DNA from 2 places in the Streptomyces sp. NBC_00239 genome. Region 2 is predicted to be linked to the other one. Evidence: riboswitches for the same ligand, from Rfam matches in the RefSeq annotation. Region 2 holds a riboswitch; the other holds the start of a gene.
What was found. A riboswitch is a leader RNA that binds a small molecule or an ion and turns the genes downstream of it on or off. The one in region 2 is predicted to bind guanidine.
Positions count from the first base shown of each region.

Region 1 (10,092 bases), 4.4 Mb from region 2:
CCTCGACTGCGACGTCCTCCAGGCCGACGGCGGCACCCGCACCGCCGCCATCACCGGCGCCTACGTCGCCCTCGCCGACGCCGTCGCCTGGGGCCAGCAGAAGAAGCTCATCAAGGCCGGCCGCAAGCCCCTCACCGGCACCGTCGCCGCCGTCAGCGTCGGCATCGTCGACGGCGAACCCCTCCTCGACCTCTGCTACGAGGAAGACGTCCGCGCCGAGACCGACATGAACGTCGTCTGCACCGGCGACGGCCGCTTCGTCGAGGTCCAGGGCACCGCCGAAGGCGAGCCCTTCGACCGCAAGGAACTCAACGCCCTCCTCGACCTCGCCGCCGGCGGCTGCGCCGACCTCGAAGCCATCCAGCGCGGGGCCCTCGAACTCTGACGCCGACACCACGACCGCCGGGGCGGCCGGGAACCTTGTGGAGCCCCCCGAGCGTCCTGTCCTGTACGGGCGCACAGTTCGACGCTGTGCGCCCGTCCGCACATCCGACCCTGGGGGGAAACCGCCGCATGGCCATGCACCGCCGCACCGCCGCACTCGCCGTCACCGCACTGCTCGCCCTGCCCGCAGTGACCGCCTGCTCCGCGATCGACACCGCCCTGGACTGTGCCCAGACCGCAGTGGCCATCAGCGACGCCGTCAACGACCTCCAGCAGGCCATATCCCAGGCGGGCAACAGCCCCCAGGAGGCGCAGGCCGCCCTCGACGAGATCGAGAAGAGCCTCAACGATGTCGGCGACAAGAGCGACAACACCGACATCGGCAAGGCCGTCGACTCCATCAGCCAGGGAGTCGCCAACGTGCGCACCGCCATCGACAAGGGCGACGCCACCCCCGACCTCACCCCGATCACGGACGGCGCCACCGAACTCAGCAAGGTGTGCACTCCCTGATCCCCCGATAATCGGGGCATGAGCCGCCTCATCCTCGCCACCCGCAACGCGGGCAAAGTCACCGAACTCCACGCCATCCTGTCCGCGGCCGGCCTGCCCCACGAGCTGGTCGGCGCGGACGCGTACCCCGAGATCCCGGACGTCAAGGAAACCGGCGTCACCTTCGCGGAGAACGCGCTCCTCAAGGCGCACGCCCTCGCCCGGGCCACCGGGCTCCCGGCCGTCGCCGACGACTCGGGCCTGTGCGTGGACGTGCTGGGCGGCGCCCCCGGCATCTTCTCCGCCCGCTGGGCCGGCAGCCACGGCGACGACGCGGCGAACCTCGCGCTCCTGCTCGCCCAGCTCTCCGACATCGACGACGCCCACCGCGGCGCCCACTTCGCGTGCGCGGCCGCACTCGCCCTCCCCGATGGCACCGAACGCGTCGTCGAGGGCCGCCTGACGGGCCGCCTGCGCCACACCCCGGCCGGCACCGGCGGCTTCGGCTACGACCCGATCCTCCAGCCCGACGGCGAAACCCGCACATGCGCCGAACTGTCCGCAGCCGAAAAGAACGCCATCTCCCACCGCGGCCACGCCTTCCGCGCGCTCGTCCCGGTGGTCCGGGAGCTGTTGGGCTGACATGGCCCGGACGTGCCGAAGGCCCCGCACGCTTCTGCGTGCGGGGCCTTCGTCCGCGTGCGGCCGGAGGGACTCGAACCCTCAAGGGATTTCTCCCACAACTACCTAAAAGTTGCGTGTAGGCCAATTCCACCACGGCCGCCCAAGCCTGACCAATTCGGACATCCGGTCTGTCTGGCTGCGGCTAGTGTAAGGCCGTTCCGGCTCGCTGGGCGACTGGCTTGCGCCCGCCTCCCCGGCACCAGGTGCTGGTGACCGCATGGCAGTTGGGGCAGAGCAGGCGCAGGTTCTCCCGGCGGTCGTCGCTCCAGTCGCCGTCGATGTGGTCGACCTCCAGCGTCATCGGTCGCCCCTGCCATTCCGGCGAGGTCCCGCACATGGCACAGCACTCCGGAACCCCGATCTGAGCCAGAGCCCGCCGGAGGAGGGAGGTGCGGGTGCGCCGCTTGCCCCCGTGCTTGACGAGGATGTCCGATGCCGGCCTCGTCGTGGTGACGCCGGTCTTGTCGCGGTAGTGGGCCTGGCCGAGGAAGTGAGCCGTCGAAAGGCCGTCCGCAGCAGTCCACTCGCGCAGCGCCGCGCGCCGACGGCCGTTGTCGGGCAGGCCGAGGCGGCGAAGGGTCTCGGCGATGCTGTAGGACTCGGTCACCGCCTGATCGAGTTCGGCGCGGGAGGGTCTGTCGCGCCGACCGGTCGGCCGGAAGTGGGAGACGTCGACGCCGTGGTGCGCGAAGCGCCTCAGCAGATAGCGCCCGAGATGCGGGTACGGCTGCGTGCCCAGGTGGGCGATGACCTCGTCGATGTCACTGCACGTGCGTGCGGCCTCGGCCAGAACCGCTTTCGAGTAGCGGTTGCCCCCGTTCATCGGCGGCCCTTTGCGCGGCCGCGATATGTGTCGGTGGTGGAGTGGCAGTTGGGGCAGAGCAGTCGTAGGTTCCGCGGCCGGTTGTCGCGCCAGTCGCCGTTGATGTGGTCGACCTCCAGAGTGAGCGGATATCCCTGCCAGGTGGGCTCGGTGCCGCACATGTGGCAGCGCTCCGGCACGCCCAGCGAGGAGAGGGCCCGTTTCAGCTGCTCGCTCTGCACCCGACGGGCCTTGGAGGGATCCTGTTCGACCAGGATCGATTCCCGGGTGCGCCGGAGGCTGGGGCGCCCTGCCGGGGAGGGCGGCCTGAAGTGTGAGGTGTCGATGCCGAACGCCTTCACCCGGCGGCTGATGTGGGTGTGATGGCCGCCTACGACCTCCAGGCCGAGTCGGCGCAACACCTCGCACATGTTCGTCGAAGCGCCGACGGCTTCTTCCAGGACCTCCCTCGTCCACTTTGCGCCCTCCTGCTGGAAGTGAGAGGTATCGACTCCCAGCTTCCGCATGCGGCCGAGCAGATACCGCCGCGACCCGCTCTTCGGGTCTGCTCCGAGCTTTTCCAGCGCCTCGCTCAGCGTCTGCGACGTCCTCGCCGCCTGTTCCAGCCGTTCCCGCGTGTACGGACTGACCGCCATCCCGACTCCCCCTCCCGGCCGCGCGTGCGGCCCTCGTACGGAGTAACGGGCCGATAGTCGGACGGTTACGGGTTGTTTCGTCCGATAACCGGAGCGGCCCGCGCCGGATCGGTGCGGGCCGCTGGGGTGGGGCGGGGTGGGGCTCGGGTGTCAGATGCCGAGGTCGCGGATGATCTTGGCTACGTGGCCGGTGGCCTTCACGTTGTAGAAGGCGTGCTCGATCTTGCCGTCCTCGTCCACGACCACCGTGGAGCGGATGACGCCCGTCACCGTCTTGCCGTACAGCTTCTTCTCACCGAACGCGCCGTACGCCTCAAGGACCGCCTTCTCCGGGTCGCTGACCAGGGTGACCTTGAGGTTCTCCTTGTCGCGGAACTTCGCCAGCTTCTCCGGCTTGTCCGGGGAGACGCCGATGACGTCGTAGCCGGCGGCGGCCAGGACGTCCAGGTTGTCGGTGAAGTCGCACGCCTGCTTGGTGCAGCCGGGGGTCAGGGCCGTCGGGTAGAAGTACACGATCACCTTGCGGCCCTTGTGGCCGGCGAGCGAGACCTCGTTGCCGTCCGCGTCGGGCAAGGTGAAGGCGGGTGCCGTGTCGCCGGGCTGAAGTCGCTCGCTCATGTCTCACAGTCTCCTTTACAGGGGGTGCAGTCCCTCACGAGCGTAAGCTGACAGACTGTCCACGTCGGACTACGCCCACACACCACCCACGGAGGCAGCGCGGTGTCGGAAGTCAGGACCCCTGCGCAGATCGAGGCGGACATCATCCGCAGGCGCGATCAGCTCGCGGAGACGCTCGACGAGATCGGCGTGCGGATGCACCCCAAGACGATCATCGGTGACGCGAAGGCCCGGGTCGCCTCGACGGTGGACCAGACCGCGGGACGCGCGTTCGTCGCGGTCAACCGGACCGTCACCGACCTCAAGGCCGGCTTCCGGCGCGAGGACGGCGCGCCCAACGTGGAGCGGATCGTCCCCGTCGTGCTGCTCGCCGTCGGCGTCGTCGGACTGCTGGCGCTCTCCACGCGACGCAAGCGCGGATGACGCCTGGACGCGTGACCCTCCGGCGTACGGCGGGCCCGCCGCCAGGTAGGTTTTTCGCGTGAGCCAGAACCCGACCCACGACAAGCTGCCCATCCGGATGCTGCACGACCGTGTGCTCGTCCGCTCCGACAACCCCGAGGGCGAGCGCCGCTCCGGCGGCGGCATCCTCATCCCGGCCACCGCCGCCGTCGGCAAGCGGCTGGCCTGGGCCGAGGTGGTCGCGGTCGGGCAGAACGTACGGACGGTGGAGCCCGGCGACCGGGTCCTGTACGACCCCGAGGACCGGGCCGAGGTCGAGGTGCGGGGCGCGACGTACGTGCTGATGCGCGAGCGGGACCTGCACGCGGTGGCCGCGGAGCGGCTGGAGGGGTCCGAGGACTCCACCGGGCTGTACCTGTAGTCCCCTGAGCTGTCGTTCTGAGCTGTCGTTCTGAGCCGTCGTCCCGAGTTGTGGTCCTGAGGGCCGGTGATCGAGGTCACCGGCCCTCTCGGCTGCCCTTTGCTACGGTGGTGGGGAACCCCCGACGAGACGCGCCGTACCGGGCTGGACAAGACGACGCACCCCGTACCGCTCTCGTTCCGGAGGTGCCTGTCATGGCCTGGGTCCTGCTCATCGTCGCTGGTCTGATCGAAGTCGGCTGGTCGATCGGCATGAAGTACACCGAAGGCTTCTCCCGGCTCTGGCCCAGTGTCTTCACCGGCGCGGGCATCGTCGCCAGCATGGTGCTGCTCTCCTACGCCGCCAAGACGCTGCCCATTGGTACCGCGTACGGCGTGTGGGTCGGCATCGGTGCCGCGGGCGCCGCGGTGCTCGGCATGGTGGTGCTCGGTGAGCCGGTGACCGCCGCGCGGATCTTCTTCATCTGTCTGCTGCTGGTGGCCGTGGTCGGCCTGAAGGCCACCTCCGGTCACTGACCCGGTCCGCCGGGTCGGCCGTCTGTACGCAAGAGCCCCTGGGGCCGGTCCGTGACCGGCCCCAGGGGCTCTTGCGTCATGTCATCCCGTGACGGCTACCGGGTCACCCGGCCGGGTCCGGGCCGCCGGTGGTGCCGCCGTCCGTGCCCCCGTCGGCGCCTCCGGTGGTTCCGCCGCCGTCCGTGCCTCCGGTGGTCGTGCCGCCTCCGGTGGTGTTCCCGCCGGTGGTGTCGCCCCCACCCGTGGTGTTCCCGCCGGTGGTGTTGCCGCCGGTGTCGGTGCCACCGGTCGTGTTCCCGCCGGTGTTCGTGCCGCCGTTGGTGTTGCCGCCGGTGTTCGTGCCGCCGGTGGTGTTGCCGCCGCCGTTCGTGTTCCCACCGTTGGTGTTGCCCCCGTTGGTGTTCCCGCCGTTCGTGTTGCCGCCGTTGGTCTTCCCGCCGTTGTCGTTGCCCTGGGTCCGGCCGCCGTCGGTGGTGCCGCCGTCCGTGTCCGACGGCGGGATGCTGGGCGTCTCGACCGGCGGCGGCTGGTAGGTGCCGGGCATGGTCTCCAGGTCGAACTCGACCGGGTCGCTGCCCTCGAGCGCGGACTTCGTGTACGCGGCCCAGACCCGGCCCGGGTAGCCGCCGCCGTTGATCCGGCCCTCGCCGAGCGCCCCGTACAGCTCCTCGTGGCTGCCGGTGTCCGGGTCCTGGCCCATGATCGAGACCACGGTGGCGAGGTCGGGGGTGTACGCGGCGAACAGCGCCGACTTGTCCTTCTCGCCGGTGCCGGTCTTGCCGGCCGCCGGGTGGTCGGAGGCCAGGGCGGCCCGGGCGGTGCCGCTCTCGACCGTGCTGACCAGCATCGAGGTGGTGGTGTCGGCCGCCTCGCGGCTGATCGCGCGGCGCGACTCCTGCTGCGGCAGCTGCACCTGGGAGCCGTTCTTGGAGATCTTGGCGACCAGCGTGTAGGCCGTGTACTCGCCGTGGGCGGCCAGGGTCGCGTACGCCTGGGTCATGTCGAGCACGCTGGCCGTGGCGGTGCCGAGGGCCATGGCCGGGCCGTCGCCGATGTTCGGGGTGTCCTTGGGGATGCCCAGGGCGTACGCCGTCTCCTTGATCTTGTCGGCGCCGACGTCCACGGCCATCTGCGCGTACACGGAGTTCACCGACAGCTCGGTGGCCTTGCGGACGGTGATGTTGCCGTAGTTGACCTGGTCCTCGTTCTCGGGGGCGTAGTGCTCGCCGTCCCAGCCCGTCACGGCGCGCTCGTTCTCGCCGCTGTAGATCGTGTTCGGCGCGATGACCCGGCCGTCCTGGGTGTGCGAGGTGTTCTGCACGGCCGCGGCGAAGACGAGCGGCTTGAAGGTGGAGCCGACCTGGTAGTCGCGGCGGGTGGCGTTGTTGACGTACTGCTTGGTGTAGTCGATGCCGCCGTAGAGGGCGACGACCTTGCCGGTCTTGGGGTCGATGGAGGCGCCGCCGACCCGGACCACGCGGTCCTTCTTGTTCTGCTTCGGGTCGAGCTCGCTCGTCACCTCTTCGCGCACGGCCTCGACGAAGTCCTTCTGGCGCTTCTTGTCGATGGTGGTGGTGATCTTGTAGCCGCCGGCCGCGAGGGTCTTCTCGTCGATGATCTTGTTGCCGGTCAGGTAGTCCTTGACCGCCTCGACCAGGTAGCCGCGCTGGCCGGACATCCCGGCGGGCGTGCGCACCTTGCCCGGCTCGGGGAACTTGGTCGCGGCGCGCTCGGCGGGGTCCAGCCACTTCTTGGTGACCATGCCGTTGAGCACGTAGTTCCAGCGGCCCAGTGCGCGGTCCCGGGACTGCGGGTGGGCGACGACGTCGTAGGTGCTGGGGGAGTTGAGCAGGGTGGCCAGGTACGCGCCCTCGGCGGTGGTCAGCTTGCTGACGTCCTTGCCGTAGTAGGCCTGCGCGGCCGCCTGGATGCCGTACGCGTTGCGACCGAAGTAGCTGGTGTTGAGGTAGCCCTCGAGGATGTGCTGCTTGGACTTCTCGCGGCCCAGCTTGATCGCGATGAAGAACTCCTTCACCTTGCGCTCGACGGTCTGCTCCTGGCCCAGGTAGTAGTTCTTCACGTACTGCTGGGTGATCGTCGAACCGGACTGCTTGCCCTTGCCGGTGAGGGTGTTCCAGGCGGCGCGGACCATCGCCTTGGGGTCGACGGCCGGTTCCTTGTGGAAGTCCCGGTCCTCGGCGGCCAGCACGGCCTGCTGGATGTTCAGCGGGACCTGGGCGAGCGGCACGCTCACGCGGTTGACCTCGCCGTCGCGGGCGAGCGGGGAGCCGTCCGCGTAGAGGTAGACGTTGCTCTGCGCGGTCGCGGCCTCGTTGGCCGCCGGGATCTTGACCAGCATGTAGCCGGCCACGAGCGCGCCGCCGAGCAGCAGGGCGAGCAGCAGGAAGGTGCCGAGGAGCATCCGCCAGGTGGGAAGGATGCGGCGCCAGCCGGTCCGCTTGCGCTTCTGCTTCTTCATGGCCTTCTTCTGCTGCTTCTGCTGTCGCTGCAACTGCTTCTGCTGCTGCTTCGTCTGCGGGCCGGGCTGGGGGGCCGGCTGCGGGTTCGGCTGGGGGCCGGGCTGGGGGGCTGGCTGCGGGCCGGTGGGCGGCTCGGGCTGCGGCGCCGGCTGCGGGCCGGCAGGGGTGGCCGAGGCGGCGGGCTGGTCCGGATCCCGTGGGGTCCAGCCCTGCTTCGGTGACTCGTCGCTCATGTCTCCAGGGACTCCTCGGCCGGCCATCGCCGTGTCCTGTCTCGTTGCAGGCGGGCGATTTTTGTTGATCTGTACCCAATGGAACACGGTAGCGCGCCACTCCGGCCCTAATCCGTCGCGCAGGTCCCCGCGCCGCACTAAGCTCGATCGCTTTGGCTCGCGGAGGCGGACTGCGGCCTCTCGCTGCTTCTCGCGGCCGCTCGTGGTGGTCATCCACGGGCGACGGCTTGTGGCGGCACGGGTTCAGACGGACGGCCCGGGGAATTGGTTGCCCCCGGGAACGGACGACGGTGAATTTGTCGCCGATTCGTGATCATGCGAGTGGGGGGAGGGGTGCGGGGTGAGGCGGGACCGGGTGGGGTGGGGTCGGGGCGGGCAGGACCGGGTGGGCCTGGACCGGGTGGGGTTGGACCGGGGCGGCCTGGACCGGGTGGGGCCGGATCGGGTGGGGTTGGACCGGGGCGGCCTGGACCGGGTGGGGCTGGATCGGGTGAGGCTTTACGTCGCCGTGGCCGCCGGCGGCTTCCGGCGCTACGCGACGTACGGCACCGCCACCGCCGCGGGCGTGTTCACCAACACCGTCTTCGGCTTCATCGTGGCGTACACGTACCTCGCGCTGTGGGACGAGCGGCCGCAGCTCGGTGGCTACGACCAGGCGCAGGCGCTGACCTTCGTATGGATCAGCCAGTCGCTGCTCGCCGCGGGCGCGCTCATCGGCGGGGGCTTCCAGGAGGAGCTCCAGGAACGCATCCGGACCGGGGACATCGCGGTCGACCTCTACCGGCCCGCCGACCTCCAGATGTGGTGGCTCGCGGCCGATCTGGGGCGGGCCGCGTTCCAACTGCTGGGCCGCGGAGTGCCGCCGACCATCGTCGGCGCGCTCTTCTTCGACCTGGCCCTGCCCACCGGGCCGGGCCGCTGGCTGCTCTTCCTCGTCTCGGTCTGGCTCGGGCTGGTCGTCGGGTTCGCGCTGCGCTACCTGGTGGGGCTGGCCGCGTTCTGGCTGCTCGACGGTTCGGGCGTCAACATGATGGCGCTGCTCGTGTCGATGTTCTGCTCCGGCGTGATGCTGCCGCTGACGGTGTTCCCGGGGGCGTTCGGGGAGGTCGTACGGGTGCTCCCGTGGGCGGCGATGCTCCAGGTTCCGCTGGACGTGCTGCTCGGCGAGCACGCGGGGGCCGGCGCGGCGGGCCCCGCGCTCGCCTTCCAACTGGGGTGGGCGGCCGTACTGCTGGGCGCGGGCCGGCTGATGCAGGCCTCCGCGACGCGGAAGGTGGTGGTCCAGGGTGGGTGAGCGACTGGTGCACGGCGTGCGGGGGTACGGGCTCGTCGTCGGGATGTGGATCCGCTCGACGATGACCTACCGGGCGTCCTTCGCGCTCGCCTTCTTCGGGAACCTCGCCACCAGCGGCCTTGACTTCATCGGCATCTACGTCATGTTCCGCCACATCGACGTCCTCGGGGGCTTCTCGCTTCCCGAGATCGCCCTGCTGTACGGGGCCTGCGCCGCCTCCCTCGGGCTGACCGACCTGCTGCTCGGCAACACCGACCGGGTCGGCGCCCGGATCCGCGACGGCTCGCTCGACACCATGCTGGTGCGGCCCGTACCCGTGTTCGCGCAGGTCGCGGCCGACCGCTTCGCGCTGCGACGGCTCGGGCGGGTGATGCAGGGGCTCGTGGTGCTCGGCTGGGGCGTGGCCGCCGCCGACGTGTCGTGGACGGCGGGCCGGGTGCTGCTCGTACCGGTCATGGTGGTCGCAGGCGCGGCCATCTTCGCGGCCGTCCTCCTGGCCGGCGCCGCCTTCCAGTTCGTCGCCGGAGACGCGGCGGAAGTGCAGAACTCCTTCACGTACGGCGGCTGCACGATGCTCCAGTACCCGCCCACGGTGTTCGGGCGGGAGATGGTGCGCGGGGTGACCTTCGTGGTGCCGCTGGCCTTCGTCAACTGGGTGCCCGCGCTGTACGTGCTGGGGCGGCCGCAGCCGTTCGGTCTGCCGTGGTGGACGGCCTTCCTCAGCCCGCTGGTGGCGCTGGCGGCACTGGCGCCCGCGTCGCTGGCGTGGCGGGCGGGGCTTCGGTCGTACCGGAGTACGGGGAGCTAGCGGGGTGGGGTGGGGGGCGGAGAGGAGGGGGAGGGGAGGGGGGAGGTGAGGGGAGTGGGCCGGGGTGGGTGGGGCTTCGGTGTGGGGGCTTCTGTTGGTGGGGCTTCGGTGGGGGCCTTCTGTTGGCGGGTGGGCTGGGTCGTGGAGAGGCAGTGCGTTGATTCGGGTGGACGGCGTGGAGAAGGTCTTCGACGTGCGGAAGCGGACTGGGTGGTTCAAGCGTGAGCGGCGCCGGGTGCGGGCCGTCGACGGGATCAGCTTCGAAGTGGCGCGAGGCGAGATGGTCGGCTACATCGGACCCAA
Region 1 covers NZ_CP108095.1:5,163,707-5,173,798, forward strand. Annotated here, with positions in the region: gene rph (ribonuclease PH) at 1-385, shown strand, start outside; gene OG764_RS22720 (hypothetical protein) at 514-897, shown strand; gene rdgB (RdgB/HAM1 family non-canonical purine NTP pyrophosphatase) at 916-1,518, shown strand; tRNA gene OG764_RS22730 (tRNA-Leu) at 1,577-1,660, opposite strand; gene OG764_RS22735 (HNH endonuclease) at 1,703-2,383, opposite strand; gene OG764_RS22740 (HNH endonuclease signature motif containing protein) at 2,380-3,018, opposite strand; gene bcp (thioredoxin-dependent thiol peroxidase) at 3,169-3,636, opposite strand; gene OG764_RS22750 (DUF3618 domain-containing protein) at 3,739-4,059, shown strand; gene OG764_RS22755 (GroES family chaperonin) at 4,118-4,459, shown strand; guanidine-III (ykkC-III) riboswitch at 4,564-4,622, shown strand; gene OG764_RS22760 (DMT family transporter) at 4,654-4,974, shown strand; gene OG764_RS22765 (transglycosylase domain-containing protein) at 5,078-7,396, opposite strand; gene OG764_RS22770 (ABC transporter permease) at 8,178-8,981, shown strand; gene OG764_RS22775 (ABC transporter permease) at 9,025-9,789, shown strand; gene OG764_RS22780 (ABC transporter ATP-binding protein) at 9,947-10,092, shown strand, end outside.
Region 1: another riboswitch for guanidine. It lies ahead of OG764_RS22760 (DMT family transporter); the one in region 2 lies ahead of OG764_RS03700 (Ohr family peroxiredoxin).

Region 2 (10,092 bases):
TCGCCCGCGACCTGCGGCGCCACTACGGCGGCGAGTACCGGATCGTGCGCGCCGAATCGGGCGAGTCCGCGCTGGAGGCACTGCACGAGCTGAAGCTGCGCGGCGACCTGGTCGCCGTGATCCTCGCCGACTACCGCATGCCCCGGATGAACGGCATCGAGTTCCTGGAGCAGGCCCTCGGCGTGTACCCGGGGGCGCGGCGCGTCCTGCTGACCGCGTACGCCGACACCGACGCGGCCATCGACGCGATCAACGTCGTCGACCTCGACCACTACCTGCTCAAGCCGTGGGACCCGCCGGAGGAGAAGCTGTACCCGGTCCTGGACGATCTCCTCGCGGTCTGGCGGACCGGCGACTACCGGCCGGTGCCCGCCACCAAAGTGGTGGGGCACCGCTGGTCGGCCGGCTCCTCGCGGGTCCGCGAATTCCTGGCCCGCAACCAGGTGCCGTACCGCTGGTACTCCTCCGACGAGCCCGAGGGACGGCGACTGCTGGAGGCCGCGGGGACCGACGGCCGCCGGCTGCCGGTGGTGATCACACCGGACTGCACCGTGCTGATCGAGCCGGAGGCGCCCGAGCTGGCCGCCCGCGTGGGGCTCGCGACCACGCCCACCGCCGAGTTCTACGACCTCGTCGTCATCGGCGGCGGACCGGCCGGCCTCGGCGCCGCGGTGTACGGGGCCTCCGAGGGGCTGCGGACCGTACTGGTCGAGCGGTCCGCGACCGGTGGGCAGGCCGGCCAGAGCTCCCGCATCGAGAACTACCTCGGCTTCCCGGACGGCGTGTCCGGCGCGCAGCTCATCGACCGCGCCCGCCGCCAGGCCGGCCGGTTCGGCGCGGAGATCCTCACCGCCCGGGAGGTCACGGGACTGGAGGTCGGCGGTCCGGCACGGGTCGTGCGGTTCTCCGACGGGTCCGCGGTCGCCGCGCACAGCGTCATCCTGGCGACGGGCGTGTCGTACCGGCAGCTGCGGGCGCCGGGCTGCGCGGACCTGACCGGGCGCGGCGTGTACTACGGCTCCTCCCTCACCGAGGCGTCGTCCTGCGAGGGCCAGGACGTGTACGTCGTCGGCGGCGCGAACTCCGCCGGGCAGGCGGCGGTGTACCTGGCGCGGGGCGCGAAGTCGGTGACGCTGCTGGTGCGCGGGGCGTCCCTCACCACGTCGATGTCGTACTACCTGATCCAGCAGATCGAGGAGACGCCGAACATCACCGTGCGGCTCGGGACGGTGCTGGAGGCGGCCCACGGCACGGACCACCTGGAGCAGCTGACCCTCCGGGACGCCTCGGCCGGATCGGACGGATCGGCCGGCGCCACCGAAGTCGTGGACGCCCAGTGGGTGTTCGTCTTCATCGGTGCCGCCCCGCTCACCGACTGGCTGGAGGGGACCGTGCTGCGCGACGAACACGGCTTCATCCTGGCCGGACCGGACCTCACACCGGACGGCCGGCCGCCGGCCGCATGGGAGCTGGACCGGCCGCCCTACCATTTGGAAACCAGCGTTCCCGGCGTGTTCGTGGCGGGCGACGCGCGCGCCCAGTCCGCCAAGCGCGTCGCGTCCGCCGTAGGCGAGGGGGCCATGGCCGTGATGCTCGTCCACCGCTACCTGGAGCAGTCGTGAACGCGCAGGTCACGCCCTGCGACCCGCAGGAGATCGGCTCGCTGTTCCTCTTCGAGAAGCTCTCCCCGGAGCAGCTCGGGCGACTGTGCGCCGAGGGGCGGGAGCAGCGCTTCGACCCCGGTCCGGTCTACACCGAGGGCGAACCGGCCACCTGCTTCTACGTGATGATCGAGGGGACCGTCGTGCTGTACCGCCGGGTCGGCGGCGACGACGTGGAGGTCAGCCGCACCTCGCAGCGCGGCGTGTACGCGGGCGCCATGCAGGCGTACCTGGGTGACCGGGTGCCGCAGACGTACGTCAACTCCATGCGGGTGACCGAGCCCACCCGGTTCTTCGTCCTGCCGGCGCAGTCGTTCGCGGACGTCATGCGGGAGTGGTTCCCTATGGCGGCGCACCTGCTGGAGGGGCTCTTCTTCGGCTCCCAGAACACCCAGCGGGCCGTCGGACAGCGTGAACGCCTGCTGGCGCTCGGCTCGTTGTCCGCCGGTCTCACCCACGAGCTCAACAACCCGGCGGCCGCCGCCGTGCGCGCCACCGAGGCGCTGCGCGAGCGGGTCGGCAAGATGCGGCACAAGTTGGCGCACATCGCGAAGGGCCCCTACTCGCGGGAGGCCCTCGGCGAACTGATCGAGATCCAGGAGCGCACCGCCGAACGCGTCGCCAAGGCCCCGGTGTTGAGCCCTCTGGAGGCATCGGACCGGGAGGACGCGCTGGCCGACTGGCTGGAGGACCACGGCATCCCGGAGGGCTGGCGGATCGCGCCCACCTTCGTCCAGGCGGGTCTGGACACGGACTGGCTGGAGCAGGTCGCGGCGACCGTCGCCGAGGACGTCCTGCCGGGGGCCGTCGGCTGGCTCAACTACACGGTCGAGACCGAGCTGCTGATGGACGAGATCGGCGACGCCACGGCCCGCATCTCGCACCTGGTGGACGCGGCCAAGCAGTACGCGCAGCTCGACCGGGCCCCTCACCGCGACGTCGACATCCACGGACTGCTCGACAGCACGCTGCTGATGCTGTCCGGCAAGATCGGCCCCGGCGTGCGGGTGGTCAAGGACTACGACCGCTCCCTCCCGGACGTGCCCGCCTACCCGGCGGAGCTCAACCAGGTGTGGACCAACCTCATCGACAACGCGGTGGCCGCCATCGGGAGCACCGGCGGCGACGGCACCCTGACGGTCCGTACGGCCCGGGAGGGCGACCGGCTGCTCGTGGAGTTCCGCGACACCGGCCCCGGCGTGCCCGAGGCCATCCGCAACCGCATCTTCGACCCGTTCTTCACCACCAAACCGGTCGGTGAGGGCACCGGTCTCGGCCTCGACATCTCCTGGCGGATCGTCGTCGACAAGCATCACGGGAGCCTGCTCGTCGAGTCCGTCCCGGGCGACACCCGGTTCCAGGTGCTGCTGCCGCTGACCGCGCCCGACACCGGCGCCGATGGCGGCGCGGAGCCCGGAGCACAGGCCGAACCCGAACCCGAACCTGTAACCGAGACGAAGACCGACGCCGCCGAGGAGACCTGATGACCGAGATCGACGGGATCGACCCGAGCGCCCCGCCCAGCGGCGCCGGCTGCGGGGAGTGCGACGCGGTGGGCGGCTGGTGGTTCCACCTGCGGCGCTGCGCCCAGTGCGGCCACGTCGGCTGCTGCGACTCCTCGCCGGCCCAGCACGCCACCGCGCACTGGAAGTCCACCGGACATCCGCTGGTGCAGAGCTTCGAGCCGGGCGAGGAGTGGTTCTGGAACTACGCCACCGACGCCGCGTACGACGCCGGACCCGCGCTGGCCCCGCCGACCGACCACCCGGCCGACCAGCCCGCCCCCGGTCCGGCCGGCCGCGTCCCCGCGGACTGGCCGAACCGGATCCACCGCTGAGGCAACGCCCGCGCGGCCACGGCGTCGGGCCGCCGGCGTCGGTCCGGAGGGCCTGGTGCCGGGGCCGTCAGGCGACGGGCGGCGGGCCCTGTACGAGGGTCCGGGCGGCGGCGAGTTCGGCGCGGGACGCCTCTTCGGCCACGTCGAGGTAGCCGTAGGCGTCGTCGCCGACCGGGATCCGCACGGGCGCCGACGGGCCGGCGTCGACGATGTCGAGGACCCGAGCCGCGAAGTCCTCGGGGCGGCCGGTCTCCGGGTGGTCCGCCAGGCCGCGTGCGCCTTCGAGCATCTCGCGGTTGGTGACGTCGTACGCCGGGACCCGGTGGCGGGCTTCGGCCATGGAGGTGCCGTAGCGCGTGGCGAACATGCCCGGTTCGAGGACGGTGACGCGGATGTTGTGCGGGGCGGCCTCGGCGGCGAGGGCCTGGCTCATCCCTTCGAGGGCGTGCTTCCCGGCGATGTACGCGGCCAGGCCCGGGAAGGCCATCCGGCCGGCGACGGAGGACACGTTGACGACGTGGCCGTGTCCCTGGGCCCGCATCAGCGGCAGGACCAGCCGGGTCAGCCGCCACGGGCCCACGACCAAGGTCTCCAGCTGGTCGCGCAGCTCGGCGTCGGAGACCTCCTCGACCGCACCGAACAGTCCGACCGCGGCGTTGTTCACGAGGATGTCGACGCCGCCGAGGCGGTCGACGGCCGTCCGGACGGCCTCCTCACAGGAGCCCGCGTCCCGCAGCTCCAGCGGGACGGGGACGATCCGGCCGGGCCACGCGGCGGCCAGCTCCTCCAGGTCGGCGGTCTTCCGGGCGGTGACCACCAGTTCGTGCCCCGCGCCGGCCGCCGCGGCGGCCAGCGCGTGCCCGAGACCGGAGGAGCAGCCCGTGATCAGCCAGCGTCTGCCCATCGTTCCCCCATGACGTCCGAAACGCTCGTACGACCATCCGATCGTGACCGCTCATCGTCGGGGTCGGATCCGGCCACGGCCATCCCCCGCGCGGGGGCGCGCGGACGCACGGACCGGCGCAAGCCCAGCGCGCGGGACCGGCCCGGGAGCAGCCGCGGGCGGGCTCGGGGTAGCGGCTAGCGGGAGGTGCTCGGAAGCGCCGCGCCGGTCACATCCGCCAGTACGTGCCCGCCCGGGAATCCACGTGGACCAGGTGCCGGCCGACCCGCACCACGTGGTGGTCCGTACCGGACCAGGAGCCGGTGGCGTCGTCGTCGACGGGCAGCGGGGTCCAGACCTCCAGGAACGTGCTGCCGTCGGTGTTGGTGCCCCACTCGACGAGGTTCGCGCCCTCGCGGCGGAAGGTGCCCGTGTCCTCGCCGGGCTCTCCCGTGAGGTGGTGGAAGCGCACCCGGGAACCGTCGAAGGACGTGACGCCGGCGAAGCCCCGGCTGTCGGCGAAGTACGGTCCGGCCTGGAGCCACACCACCTCGCGGTCCTCGACCAGGGGTCCGCCGTTCCGGCTGATCCCGCGCCGCAGCCAAGCGCCCCGGTCGGGCACCGGAATGCCCGGCCCGCCCGCCACCGGGGCGCTCTCCGGGCCGACGGCCGGCTCAGTCATCGGCTGCGGTGTCTTCCACGGCCGACAGGGACAGCTCGATGTTTCCCCGTACCGCCTGCGAGTAGGGGCAGACCTCGTCCGCCCGGTGGAGCAGGGGCAGCAGGTCCGCCGGGCGCCACCCCGGGAGGGAAACGGTGAGACCGACCGCGAGGCCGTAGCCGGCGGGGGTGTCCGTGGTGCCGAGCCGGACCTCGCAGGCGACGCGCGCGGCTGCGGCGTCCGCCCCGAACTCGGCGGCGACCTCGGCCAGCGCCGATGTGAAGCAGGCGGCGAATCCCGCCGCGAACAGCTGCTCGGGGTTGGTGGTGCCCGGCACCTTCTTGCGCGGCGGCGCCAGCCGGACGTCGAGCCGGCCGTCGTCGGTGACGACCGATCCGGTACGGCCGCCGTCGGCGTGCGCGGTGGTCCGGTAGAGGGTGCTGGTGAGGGGCACGGTCATGTGTGCAGCCCATCTGTGCGACGAGGGAACACTGCCCGGGGCCGGACAGCGCTTCGGCACTGCCGGTGGGACGGTGCCTGGCGCGTCGTCGTGCGTAACCGGGTACGGCGCATCTCGTCCGGGGCCTCGGGACCGGGCCGCCGGACAATCTAGCAACCAAGCCGGGCCGCCGGGACCGGGCCCGCCGGTGAGCCTCCTCACCCGCCCGGGGACCGCGGCACGCGGGCGGCGGACCGGCGGCCGGTGCGCGGCGCTGGGCGCTCGGCGCTGGGTGCGGTCGGCTCAGCCCGCCGCGCGCATCGACAGGGCGCGCCGCTCCTCCTGGGTCAGGCCGCCCCACACCCCGTAGGGCTCCTGCACGCGCAGTGCGTGTCGCAGGCACTCGGTCCGTACCGGACACAGTGCGCAGACCTGCTTGGCCGCCTCGTCGCGGACCGAGCGGTCCTCGGCGCGCTCCCCCGCCGGGTGGAAGAACCTGTCCGTGCCGAGATTGCGACACGCGGCGCGCTCCTGCCACATCCAGTGGTGCTCCGCCGTGCCCGGCAGCCGTGACACGTTCGACATGTGTCGACTCCTCTCCTCTCTCGTTCTCTTTCGTGTCTCTCGTGCTTGTTCGTGCGTGTCTCTCGTGCTTATTCGTGCTGTTTCGTGCTCACACGCGCCGCCAGGCCGCCTGGGCCCACGAGAACAGGCCGAACAGCAGCAGTCCGATCGCGACGGCGACCAGCAGCCAGGGTCCGGCGGAGGTCTGCGCGAAGGTGCGGAGCGTGTCGTCCACGCCCTTGGCCTTGTCCGGGTCGTACGACACGGACGCGTAGACGAGGAATCCGCCGGCGGTCGTGAACACGGCGCCGCGCGCGATCCCGCCCACGACGCCCAGCACGTCCACGCCCCGGCGAACGCGCTCGGGCAGATGCCCGGTGTCCATGTCCTCGCGGAAGGAGAGCCGGGCCGCGCCCACCATGATCGCGATGCCGCCGATGGCGATGCCGATGCCCGCGGCGGCCACGAGCCATTGGCCCGCCGGCACGTCCAGGAGCTTCGCCGTCACGTCCCGCGACTGCTCGTCGCTGGAGCGGTTGGCGCCGTGCCCCGCGGCGAAGGACAGCGTCGAGAAGGCGATCACGCCGTAGAAGACGGCGCGGGCGGCGGACCCGGCGCGCTTGGTGAGCTTGCGGCCGTCGGCTCCGGCGGCGCCGAAGACGGCTTCCGACAGCCGCCACAGCGCCATCGCCACCAGACCGATGCCGACGGCCCACACGAGCAGCCGTCCCGACGCACTGTCGGCGAGCGTGTCGAGCGCGCCCGCACGGTCGGCGGCCTCTCCGGTGTCCCCGAACGCGATCTGCAGCGCCAGCGCACCCACCAGCACGTACAGCACCCCGCGCGTGGCCAGCCCGCACCGGCCGGCCACGGCCACCACGTCACGGGTGCCGCGGTGCTGCCGGCCCCTGCCTGTGGACGCCCCCATGGACCCTCCCTCGCCTGCGCGTCTCATGCTGCGCGCCTGCCCGCGGAGGCCCGAGCCATGCACCGGCCGGGCGGCCGTGGGCCCGTCACTCGTCGGACAGCAGCTGTGCGCGCAGGTCGCGCAGGGTGCGGGAGAGGATGCGGGAGACGTGCATCTGGGAGAGGCCCAGCTCGGCGCCGATCTCCGCCTGGGTCATCTCCTGGCCGAAGCGGAGCCGCAGGACGCGGCTGGAGCGTTCGTCCAGGCCGGCCAGGAGCGGCGCCAGCGCGTGCCAGTCCTCGACGGCTTCCAGGGCGGGGTCGGTGTCACCGAGGGTCTCGGCGAGGCTGTGCGCCGAATCGGTGGCCGCTGCGGCCTGGGCGCCGTCGCCGGCGGAGCCGTGCGGGGTGTCGAGGGACTGGGCCGAGTACCCGTTGGCCGCCACCAGGCCCTGGCGGACCTCGTCCTCGGTGATGTCCAGGCGCGCGGCCAGTTCCGCGTGGGTGGGGGCGTGGTCGAGGAGGGCGGTGAGTTCCTCGGTGGCCTTCGCCAGTTCCACGCGCAGTTCCTGCAGGCGGCGGGGCACCCGTACGGCCCAGGCGGTGTCCCGGAAGTGGCGTTTGATCTCGCCGGTGATGTAGGGCAGGGCGAGCGTCGTGAACTGGGTGTTGCGGTCCGGGTCGTACCGGTTGATCGCCTTGATCAGACCGATGATGCCGACCTGAACGATGTCCTCGTTCTCCGGGCCGCCGGGGCGGTTGCGGAACCCGCGGGCGGCGAAGTTCACCAGCGAGATGTTCATTTCGATCAGTGTGTTGCGTACGTACTGGTACTCGCGGGTGCCCTCTTCGAGGCTGTGGAGCCGTTCGAAGAACAGCCGGGTCAGCTGCCGGGCGTCGCGGGGGGCCAGTTCCCGGGGGCAGCGCACGTCCGGCAGCCCGCTCAGCGCGGGCGTGTCGGCGGTGCGGGTCGGGAGTGCGACCTCCCGCGCGGGGAGACCGGCCTCGGTCTCCGCTCCGGTGTCCGCTCCGGTCTCCGCGTAGGTCGCGGCCGGGATCGTGGCCTGGTCGGTCGTCTCGGTCGGGGCGGTGGAAAACATCGTCTTCGCTCCTTGGGCACGGATGCTTGCGGCGCGTTGCGCGATCGCTGTGGACATGCGGAGTAGTGGTTCCGCATGCCCTGCACCCTGCCTGGATGACGGACACACGTCAAGGGATACCGGAAAAGCAGTTCTGGATTTGTCTTTCGCGAGTCAGCACTCAAGAATGGCGCCGTGGAAACTGAGCACACCGGATCGCGCCGGAGCAACTGGACGTTCCTGACGAACCACGCCCGGGTCCTGATCGCGATCGCGCGCGACCCGGGTGTCCGGCTGCGCGACATCGCGGCGGTCTGCGACCTCACGGAGCGCACGGTCCAGGCGATCGTCACGGACCTGCAGGCGGACGGCTACCTCACCCGGATGCGCGACGGCCGGCGCAACCGCTACGAGATCGCGCCCGGGGCACGCTTCCGCCACCCCGCGGAGTCCGGGCGCGAGATCACCGGGCTCCTCGCCTACCTCGCCGCGCCGCTTACGGCTCCGCCACGCACGGACGGCGAGGCGCCGTACGCCGGACCCGAAGACGACGGAGCCGAAGACGCCGGACCCGAGGGCCCCGGACCCGAGGACGCCGGCCACGGGTCTGACAACGCCCGCTAGCGCGGGGCCCGTTGGCTCCGCACGGTCGCGGCGGGGGCGGCGTCCGGCCTTCCCGCGCGGCCCAACGCCCTTGTCCGCGAACCGGTTCCGCCGGGCCGAACCGTTTCGCCCGGGGCATCCGGGGTAGCCGCGCGGCCAGAGACGACGCATCCGACGAGGAGGCAACACTCATGGCCGGCATAAGCGGTTGCATCGCCCTGATCGTGGTGGGGGCCGTGCTCACCTTCGCGAGCGACTGGCACGTGGACAACGTCAACCTCGATGTGGCGGGCGTGATCATGATGCTCGCCGGACTGCTCGGACTCGGCGTCTACCGCAGCGTCCTGCGCCGCCGCCGCGTCCCCGCCCTCCCGGTGATCGACGAGACCCGCGACCGGACCTGAGGCGGTCCGGCCGGGGCCGGGCCGGGTGTCAGTCGAGCTCTCCGACTGCTTCCAGGTGCTGCCAGAAGTCCCGGATCATCCGCTCGTCGACATCGGGCAGGGCCACGCCGAGCCGTTCCAGGGCGCGCACGGTCCGGTCGTTGCGGTAGGTGTCGGCCGGGAGGCCCTCGACATCCCCGGCATCCCCGGCATCCGAGGCGTCCGCCGCGTCCGCGGCTCGCGGCGCGTGCTCCGAGGCCTCGACGTGCTGCTGGAACATGTCCAGGTACGGCAGGAACGGCAGGTCGCGCCCCTCTTCGCTCGCCCGCCTGAGGCGGCGCAGCCACACGTCGAGCCCGACCGGTTCCGACCGCGTCCCGCGCCACGCGTCGAAGACCCGCAGGAACGCGCCCACACCGGTCTGCCGGGGGTGCTGGAGGTGGTGCACGGCGGCCGGTTCCGGGCCCTCCCCCGCCAGGGCGAGGGCCACCAGCGCGCGGGCCGCGACGTCGGCGGGCAGCAGGTCGACCCGCAGCGCGTCGCCCTCCGGGTAGCAGCCGAGGGCGGCGCAGCTGAGGAGCAGCCGGCAGAACATGTCGTCCGGGTTGATGGCGCCCCGCTCCGACTCCGCCCAGATCCGGCCTAGCCGGTAGACCCGCGCGGACGCACCGCGGGCGACGGCGTCCTTGACCATCAGGTCGGCCACCCACTTGCTCGCGAGGTAGCCGTCGGCGGCGCCGTGCCGCGCGTCCTCGACCGGGGAGTCCTCGGTGAGGAGCCTCGGTGTCGCCGCGCTGCCGAAGATGCCCAGCGTGGAGACGTGGTGGAAGCGCTTGGGCCGGCCCTCGGCCGCGAGCCGCAGCAGGGTGCGCGTGCCTTCGACGTTGGCCGCCTTCAGGCGCTCGTACGCCGACACGTGGTGCACGTACGCGCCCGAGTGGACGATCGTGTCCACCTCGTCCCGCAGCCCGCGCCAGTGCGCCGCGTCGATGCCGAGGCCTTCGCGGGCGAGGTCGCCGGGCACGAGGCGCACGCGCTCGGCGGCGACGCCCAGGTCGATGCCGTACGAGTCCAAT
Region 2 covers NZ_CP108095.1:806,684-816,775, forward strand. Annotated here, with positions in the region: gene OG764_RS03675 (FAD-dependent oxidoreductase) at 1-1,622, shown strand, start outside; gene OG764_RS03680 (ATP-binding protein) at 1,619-3,145, shown strand; gene OG764_RS03685 (UBP-type zinc finger domain-containing protein) at 3,145-3,498, shown strand; gene OG764_RS03690 (SDR family NAD(P)-dependent oxidoreductase) at 3,566-4,402, opposite strand; gene OG764_RS03695 (hypothetical protein) at 4,611-5,063, opposite strand; gene OG764_RS03700 (Ohr family peroxiredoxin) at 5,056-5,502, opposite strand; guanidine-III (ykkC-III) riboswitch at 5,582-5,644, opposite strand; gene OG764_RS03705 (WhiB family transcriptional regulator) at 5,785-6,066, opposite strand; gene OG764_RS03710 (DUF1206 domain-containing protein) at 6,155-6,973, opposite strand; gene OG764_RS03715 (SigB/SigF/SigG family RNA polymerase sigma factor) at 7,059-8,051, opposite strand; gene OG764_RS03720 (helix-turn-helix transcriptional regulator) at 8,226-8,654, shown strand; gene OG764_RS03725 (hypothetical protein) at 8,825-9,037, shown strand; gene OG764_RS03730 (non-ribosomal peptide synthetase) at 9,066-10,092, opposite strand, start outside.